One region of the Kitasatospora sp. NPDC056184 genome, then DNA from elsewhere that is predicted to be linked to it. Evidence: riboswitches for the same ligand, from Rfam matches in the RefSeq annotation. Region 1 holds a riboswitch; the other holds the start of a gene.
The links. A riboswitch is a leader RNA that binds a small molecule or an ion and turns the genes downstream of it on or off. The one in region 1 is predicted to bind cyclic di-AMP.

Region 1 (4,175 bases):
GGCGACCGCCAGCAGGCCGGCCGCCCGGGCCGCGGCGTTGTTGACCCCGCTGGCGATGCCCGCGTGCCGCACGTCCACCGCCGCCAGCACGGTGGCGGTCAGCGGTGCCACCAGCAGCACCATGCCGAAGCCCATCACCGCCACCGCGGGCAGCACGTCCGTCCAGTACGAGGCGCCGGGCCCGATCCGCAGCATCAGCAGCACGCCCACCGCGCAGAGCACCGGCCCGACGGTGAGCGGCAGCCGGGGGCCGATCCGCTTGCCCAGCCGGCCGGCCCGGGCGGACAGCACCAGCATGATCACGGTGATCGGCACCAGGGCCAGCCCGGAGACCAGCGGGGAGAAGCCGGAGACGATCTGCAGTTGCACGACCAGGAGGAAGAAGACGCCGCTGAAGGCCGCGTAGACGGCGAGGGTGACCAGGTTCACGGCGGTGAACAGCCGGGAGGAGAAGAGGCCGAGCGGCAGCATCGGCTCCGGGGTGCGGCGCTCGACCGCGATGAAGGCGGCGCCGAGCAGCAGGCCCGCGACCCCGGTGACCCAGACCGCGGCGGACACGCCCTTCCCGGCGGCGGTCAGCGCGTAGGTGACGGCGCCCAGCGCCAGGGCGGCCAGCACCGCGCCCAGCACGTCGAAGCGGCCGGTCGCGGACTCGTCCCGGCTCTCCGGCACGTGCCGGGCCGACACCGCCACCACCAGCGCCGCCAGCGGCAGGTTCAGCAGGAAGATCCAGCGCCAGCCGGGCCCGTCCACCAGCCAGCCGCCGAGCAGCGGGCCGACCGCCGCCGACACGCCGCCGAACCCCGACCAGAGGCCGACGGCCGCCGAGCGGTCGTCCGGGTGGAAGACCGCCTGGAGCATCGCCAGCGAGCCGGGGGTGAGCAGCGCGCCGCCGACGCCCTGCACGGCGCGCGCGAGGATCAGCACCTCGATGGTGGGCGCGGCGGCGCAGGCCGCGGAGGCGGCGGCGAACCAGACCACGCCGAGCAGGAAGACCCGGCGCCGGCCGTACCGGTCGCCGAGCGCGCCGCCGAGCAGGATCAGGCCCGCCAGGGTGAGCAGATACGCGTTGAGCGTCCATTGCAGGGCGTCGAGTTGGGCGCCGAGGTCGGCGCCGATCCGGGGCAGCGCGACGTTCACGACGGTTCCGTCGAGCATCGCCATGCTGGAGCCGAGCACCGTCGCCAGAAGTACCCAGCGACCCTGCGCGGTGCCCAACCGCAGGGTGCCGGCCTCGGAGGTGGCCACGGCCCATGGTGAGCCCGGTGGGGCCCACGTGACAAGGGTCACCGGGGGTGTGTCGGAGGATGCCCGTTCCGTGAGTGATCGTGTGCGTACTGATTCCGACATCGGCGCAGGGTTGCGGATCACGTGCGCACCGTCAATGGATTGTGCACGTACTGTGCATGGCTTTCCTGCGGAGCGTCACGGCATTGCGGACTTTGGTCCCGGGGCGCGGAGATCGACATTGCTTCACCCGAACGGATGGGTTTTAGTTCAGCGACCGCCCGGCGTCAGCCCGGGTGGCCACCGGGTGGAACGCCTAGTCCTGCCGCTGCCCGGTGGTACGCAACGAACTCTGTACGGCAGGAGCGGGGGACCCACAGGTAAGTCGCCGGACCCGGAATTTCCCGCGGTCCGGCTTGGGGTGAAGCCGCCATTGTGCGCGGCCGGGCAACTCCAGCCCGAACCCGACAGCTCACCTCGCAGGCGTCGGAGAGGACATTTCCATGCCCGCACAGGCTCGTCGTATCGCCCTGCCCCGCGCCGCCCGCATCGGCATCGCCACCGCTGTCACCGGTGCCGCCTTCGCCCTCCCGCTGGTGACCACCGTCACCGCCCAGGCCCACGAGGTCCCCGCCGCGAAGGCCGCCGCTCCGGCCGCCGCCCCGGCCGCGCAGTCCGCGCCGGCCGCCGCTCCGGCCGCCCCGGCCGCGCAGTCCGCGCCGGCCGCCGCTCCGGCCGCCCCGGCCGAGGAGAGCTACAAGGTCGTCGGCGGGGACACCCTGTCGAAGATCGCCACCGCGAAGAACGTCGAGGGCGGCTGGCAGGCGCTGTACGAGCACAATCGCTCGGTCGTCGGCGCCAACCCGAACCTGATCTTCCCGGGCCAGCAGCTCGCGCTCGGCACCAAGGCCGCCCCGGCCGCTCCGGCCGCCAAGCCGGCCGCGCCCGCCGCGAAGCCCGCCGCGCCCGCCACCAAGTCGGCCGCCCCGGCCGCGAAGCCGGCTGCTCCGGCCGCCAAGCCCGCCGCTCCGGCGACCAAGCCGGCCGCCCCGGCCGTCAAGCCCGCCGTCCAGCCCGTCGTCGCCCCGGTGACCGCGACCCCGGTCGTCGCCGCCACCTCCGGCTACGTCGCCCCGCTGGCCAACCCGAAGCTCGGCACCGCCTACGGCGTGGCCGGCTCGATGTGGTCCTCCGGCCACCACACCGGCGCCGACTTCGTCGCGGCCACCGGCACCCCGCTGCGCGCCATCGCGAACGGCACCGTGGTGAAGGCCGGCAACGGCGGCGCCTACGGCAACGAGGTCGAGATCAAGCTCGCCGACGGCAAGTACGCCCAGTACGCGCACCTGTCCTCGATCGGCGTCAAGGTCGGCCAGGCCGTCACCGCCGGCCAGCAGATCGGCCTCTCCGGTGCCACCGGCAACGTGACCGGCCCGCACCTGCACTTCGAGGTCCGCACCGGCTCGGAGTACGGCTCGGACATCGACCCGATCGCCTACCTGCGGGCGCACGGCGTCGCGATCTGACCCTCCGGTCGGATCCTCTCCACCACCGCTGGGTGCGGGGCGAAACGACTCCCCCGGAATGGTCATGTCGGGTGACCGCTCGACCGGGTGATCGCCGTACCTCCAGTGGATCGACGGGCGCGGGACACGCCCGTCCGGCCGGCCCGGCTCGCGAGACCTCCCTCGCGAGCCGGGCCGGCTGCCGTCGTTCACCCGTTCACCCGTTCGCCGAGCCTCCTCGAACGGGGCGGGTCCTGGTCGAACACGGCGTCAACCCGGCGGTGGTGATGCCGGATCACCCCTCGTTGCGGCCCCTTCGCCGCGCCCCCGATGCTGTCGGGCAGTCACCGCCCGACCGGACCGGCGGGCGGCACAGTCACGGCGGGTGAAGGGGGCCGGATGGCCATCCAGCGCGGGGACGCGGTCGAGGACGCGGGGCGGCGGCCGGGGGCGGGGGTGGGGGTGGACCGGCTGAAGGCGGGCTCGGTCGGGCTGCCGGGCGTGGTGTTCATGGCGGTCGCCACGGCGGCGCCGATCACCGCGATGACCGGCAACCTCCCGATCGTCATCGGCCAGGGCAACGGTGCCGGCGCGCCCGCCGCGTACGTCTTCGCGACCCTGGTGCTCACCGTCTTCTCGGTCGGCTACGTGGCGATGGCCCGTCACCTCACCGCGGCCGGGGCCTTCTACGGCTACATCTCGCACGGGCTGGGCCGGGTGCTCGGGATGGCCTCGGGGCTGCTGGCCCTGCTCGCCTACATCGTCTTCGAGGCGGCGGTGATCGGCTTCTTTGCGTACGCGCTGCGCGGGCTGGTCGCGGCGCGGTCGGGGGTGGAACTGCCCTGGGGCTGGTACGCGGCGCTCGGGCTGCTGGTGATCGCGGTGACGGCCTGGTTCGACCTGCACCTGACCGCGCGGGTGCTCGGGGTGGCGCTGGTGCTGGAGGTCGCCGTGCTGGGCGCGGTCGCGCTGGCGGTGCTGTTCACCGGTGGCGGGCCGGACGGGATCGCCGGGGAGTCGCTCGATCCGCTGAACGCCTTCCGCGGCGTGGCCGGGACGGGGACGGGCGGTGCCGGGCTGGGGATGTTCTTCGCGTTCTGCTCCTGGGTCGGCTTCGAGTCCACGGCGATGTACGGCGAGGAGTCCCGGGACCCGAAGCGGGTCGTGCCGAGGGCGACGCTGATCGCGGTGGTCGGGGTCGGGGTGTTCTACGTCTTCGTCTCCTGGATGATCGTCTCCGGCAACGGCGTGCGGCGCGCGGTCGACGTCGCCGAGGGCCTGGTCCCGGGCAAGGACGGCAACAGCCTCTTCTTCGACCCGCTCGGCGCACACCTCGGCGGCTGGGCGGTCACGGTGTTCCAGTGGCTGGTGGTGAGCGGTTCCTTCGCCTGCGCGATGGCCTTCCACCAGTGCGCGGCCCGGTACCTGTACGCGATCGGGCGC
Region 2 (4,175 bases), on a different contig from region 1:
GCGGATCCGGCTGCTGGGCGGGCTGGCCATGCTGGCGCAGCGCACCCAGGCGGAGGTCACCTGTGTGTTCGACGGCCAGGACCTGGACGTGCCGGTGATCATGGCGCCGCCGCGCGGGGTGCGGGTGCGGTTCAGCCGGACCGGGGAGACGGCGGACGAGCTGATCCGCCGGCTGGTGCGGGCCGAGCCGCAGGGGCGCCCGGTGGTGGTGGTCTCCACCGACCGGGAGGTCGCGGAGGGCGTGCGGAAGGCCGGCGCGCGCCCCGTCGCGTCGGTGCTGTTGCTGAACCGGCTGGCCCGCCCGTAACCCCTCCCGGGCGCCGGCCGGCCGGCATGACGGCTGGTCAGCGCCTGGATTGCGATGTTGTGGGAGTTCTGTGAAGTCAGGTGGGCGGTCGGGGTTCACGCGATCGGGGGAGTGGCGCGAAACGTGGATCTTCACTAGGGTCTGGCGTCAAACCTATTTTCCGGATTCTCACCCGTTCGGGTGAGGCCATTGGAAGAAGGAGCCGGTCCCTTGGCCTCCCACCGCCGTCCCAAGCAGCCGAGCCGCGCGCGGGTCTCCGTGCTCACCGCTGCCGCTGCGACCGCGGTCGCTCTCTCCGCCCAGGTCGCCGCCCACGCCGCGCCCAGCCCGTCGCCGAAGAAGGACGACGTCAAGGCGCAGATCGACCAGCTGCAGGAAGAGGCCGAGCAGGCCACCGAGAAGTACAACGGCGCCAAGGAGCGTGCCGACCAGCTGCGCAAGCAGGCGGACCAGCTCCAGGACCAGGTCGCCCGCGGCCAGGAGCAGATGACCCAGCTTCAGGCCGGGCTGGCCGAGGTGGCGGGCGAGCAGTACCGCACCGGCGGCATCGACCCGTCCGTCCAGCTGATGCTCACCTCCGACCCGTCCGGCTACCTGGACAAGGCCTCCAGCGTGCAGCAGGCCAGCTCCAGCCAGGCCGAGGCGCTCAAGGGCCTGCAGGACCAGCAGCGCCGGCTCGACCAGCAGAAGGTCGAGGCGGCCGCCGTGCTGGCCTCGCTGGACAGCACCACCAAGGACCTGAACCAGACCAAGGCCGAGGTCAACAAGAAGCTCCGGGAGGCCCAGGAGCTGCTGAACTCGCTCAGCGCCGCCGACCGGGCCGCCCTGAAGGCGGCTCAGCAGCAGGCCGACCGCGCCTCGCGCGGCAGCGAGCGCACCGACCTGGGCAGCCTGCCGCAGGCGAGCGGCATGGCCGGCGCGGCGGTCGCCAACGCGATGAGCAAGCAGGGCTCGCCCTACGGCTGGGGCGACACCGGCCCGAGCACCTTCGACTGCTCCGGCCTGATGGTCTGGGCCTACGGGAAGGCCGGCGTCTCGCTGCCGCGCACCTCGCAGGCGCAGGGCAACTACGGCACCCGGGTGCCGTCGCTGGCCGAGGCCCAGCCGGGCGACCTGATCATCTACCGCGACGACCGCAGCCACGTCGGCATGTACATCGGCAACGGCATGGTGGTCCACGCGCCGCGCACCGGTGACGTGGTGAAGGTGATGAAGGCCGACGCCATGAAGATCAACACGATCCGCCGGGTCTGACGGACCGGCACGACACGCCCGAGGGGGCCGTCGAGGCCCCTGTGATCAGCGCCACTCCCGGACGGGGGTGGCGCGGGGCGTTTCCGGCGGGGTTCGGCCACCTGACGGAGAATGATCAGCCCGACGTGGGGCTGCGATCACACTCAGTCATATTCACAAAAGAACTTGGGTATTCTTCCGACTTTTTTCTGACAAGGATTTGAACGGATCACGGATCTGTTACTAGGGTCGTGCCTCGAACCACGCACAGTCGATCACCCAGCCTGGGTGGCGGCGGGGTTCGCCGCCGAGTTCGCGAAGCAGCGGGGCGGGGCCACGAGTGGCCCGTCCGAGTGAGGACCCAGTCGTCGGGGGTCCGCTGTGGAACGGAGCCGGGGAACCACGTTCCTCCGGGGTGAATCGGCGCCAGGCCGGCCGCGCGAGCGGCGGGTGAGGCGTCGTAGGGCACGCTTCCGCCCGAACCCGTCAGCTCACCCGGTAGGCGGATGAGGAAGAAGGAGTCCGCCTTCGTGGCGTCCCATCGTCGTCCCAAGCCCGCCGGCCGCACCCGTGTCTCGATCCTGACCGGTGTCGCCGCCGCTGCCGTCGCCCTCTCCGCGCAGTCCGGCGCCCACGCCGACCCGGCACCGACCAAGGACCAGGTCAAGGAGCAGGTCGACCAGCTCAACGAGCAGGCCGAGGTCGCCACCGAGAAGTACAACGGCGCCCAGGCCAAGCAGCAGGAGCTGCAGAAGCAGGTCGCCGAGCTGCAGGACAAGGTGGCCCGTCAGCAGGCTTCGGTGACGGAGGCGCAGGGCGGCCTCGCCGAGATCGCCGGCGAGCAGTACCGCACGGGCGGCATATCGCAGACCGTCCAGCTGATGCTCTCCGCCAGCCCGGACAACTTCCTCAGCCAGGCCGACGCCCTGAACCAGGCCGGCTCCACCCAGTCCGGCGCGCTGAAGGAGCTCCAGGAGCAGCAGCGCAGGCTGGACCAGGACCGCACCGAGACCCAGGCCAAGCTCGCCGAGCTGGAGTCCACCACCCAGCAGCTGAAGAGCTCCAAGGAAGACGTCCAGGGCAAGCTGCAGAAGGCCCAGGACCTCCTCAACACGCTCACCGAGCAGGAGCGCCAGGCCATCCGCGCGGCCGAGGAGAAGGCTGCCGCCGAGGCCAAGGCGAAGGCGGACGCCGCCAAGGCCGAGGCCGCCAAGGCCAAGGCCGAGGCCGAGCGCGCCTCCCGCGACACCAACCGCAGCAACCTGAGCGCGCCGTCGTCGGCCTCCTCGGCCCCGGCCGCTGAGGCCGCCAAGCCGGCCGCGCCCGCCGCCAACGGCTCGCGCGCCGCCGCGGCGATCGCCGCCGCCGAGAGCAAGCTCGGCTCGCCGTACGTCTACGGCGCCACCGGCCCGAACTCCTTCGACTGCTCGGGCCTCACCGGCTGGGCGTACGCCCAGGCGGGCGTGTCGCTGCCGCGCACCTCGCAGGCGCAGGCCAACGCCGGCACCCAGATCGGCTCGGACATCTCCAAGGCCCAGCCCGGCGACCTGGTGATCTTCTACGGCGACCGCCACCACGTGGGCATCTACGTGGGCGGCGGCCAGGTCATCCACGCCCCGAAGCCGGGCGCGTCGGTCCGCTACGAGTCGGCCTCCAACATGCCGGTCAACACCATCGTGCGCCTCTGACCGACGGTCGGCAGGTTCCGTCAGGCCCGGTCCCCCGCGCGGGGGGCCGGGCCTGCGGCTTTCCCCGGGGCCGCCGGGGCGCTCGGTCCGCGAACCGATCTGATGTCCGACAGGTGTCCGAATATTCGGGTTCGGAGGGGTTTGGAATCGGTTGCCCGGACTCGCTAACGTCTGCCAGCGGACGCCCGCTTTCGACAGCCGCCCGCCCCGGTGCGGTGGCGGGCCGGCCCAGGATCGGAGCCGAGGTCGCATGGCCGTGCACCGCCGTTCCCCGCTGTCAGGTGCGCAGACGCTCGCCCGGGCGCTGGTGCTCACCGCGGCGGCCACCACCGCGCTGGGCGTGGCGACCTGCGGCAGCGCCCGGGCCGTTCCCGGCGCGCCGGACGCCCCGGCCGACCGCAAGGACGTCAAGGCGCAGGTGGAGCAGCTCTACGACGAGGCCGAGCAGGCCTCCGAGCGGTTCAACGCCGCCCAGGAGACCCAGCGGCGGCTCCAGCACGAGACCGGCACGCTCCAGCAGCAGATCGTCCTCGCCCAGGACGAGCTCAACCGGCTGCGCGGGGACCTCGCCACCGTGGCCGGCGCCGAGTACCGGGGCGGCGGGATGACCCGGACCGTCCAGCTGATGCTCTCCACCGACCCGGAGGGCTACCTCTCCCGGGCCCGCACCCTCGACCAGGCCGCCGAGCGGCAGAACGAGACCCTGCGCGAGCTGCTGGGCCGTCAGCGGGCGCTCGACCAGCGCCGGGCCGAGGCCACCGCCAAGCTCGCCGAGCTGGAGCAGATCCGCAAGGCGCTGGCCGAGAGCAAGCAGCAGATCCAGCAGCGGCTCGCCACGGCGCAGCGGCTGCTCAACAGCCTCGGCACCGCCGAGCGCGCCCGGCTCGCCGCCCAGGACGCCCGCGACGCGGAGCAGCGCGCCACCCGAGGCACCGACCGGCTGGACT

Region 2: another riboswitch for cyclic di-AMP. It lies ahead of ACFC0B_RS09255 (NlpC/P60 family protein); the one in region 1 lies ahead of ACFC0B_RS26120 (peptidoglycan DD-metalloendopeptidase family protein).

What each region holds. Positions count from the first base shown of each region.
Region 1 covers NZ_JBHJUI010000014.1:37,092-41,266, forward strand. The annotation lists gene ACFC0B_RS26115 (MFS transporter) at 1-1,350, opposite strand, end outside; cyclic di-AMP (ydaO/yuaA leader) riboswitch at 1,561-1,728, shown strand; gene ACFC0B_RS26120 (peptidoglycan DD-metalloendopeptidase family protein) at 1,731-2,753, shown strand; gene ACFC0B_RS26125 (APC family permease) at 3,132-4,175, shown strand, end outside.
Region 2 covers NZ_JBHJUI010000003.1:344,479-348,653, reverse strand. The annotation lists gene ACFC0B_RS09265 (NYN domain-containing protein) at 1-307, shown strand, start outside; gene ACFC0B_RS09260 (NlpC/P60 family protein) at 518-1,561, shown strand; cyclic di-AMP (ydaO/yuaA leader) riboswitch at 1,897-2,060, shown strand; gene ACFC0B_RS09255 (NlpC/P60 family protein) at 2,071-3,228, shown strand; gene ACFC0B_RS09250 (NlpC/P60 family protein) at 3,479-4,175, shown strand, end outside.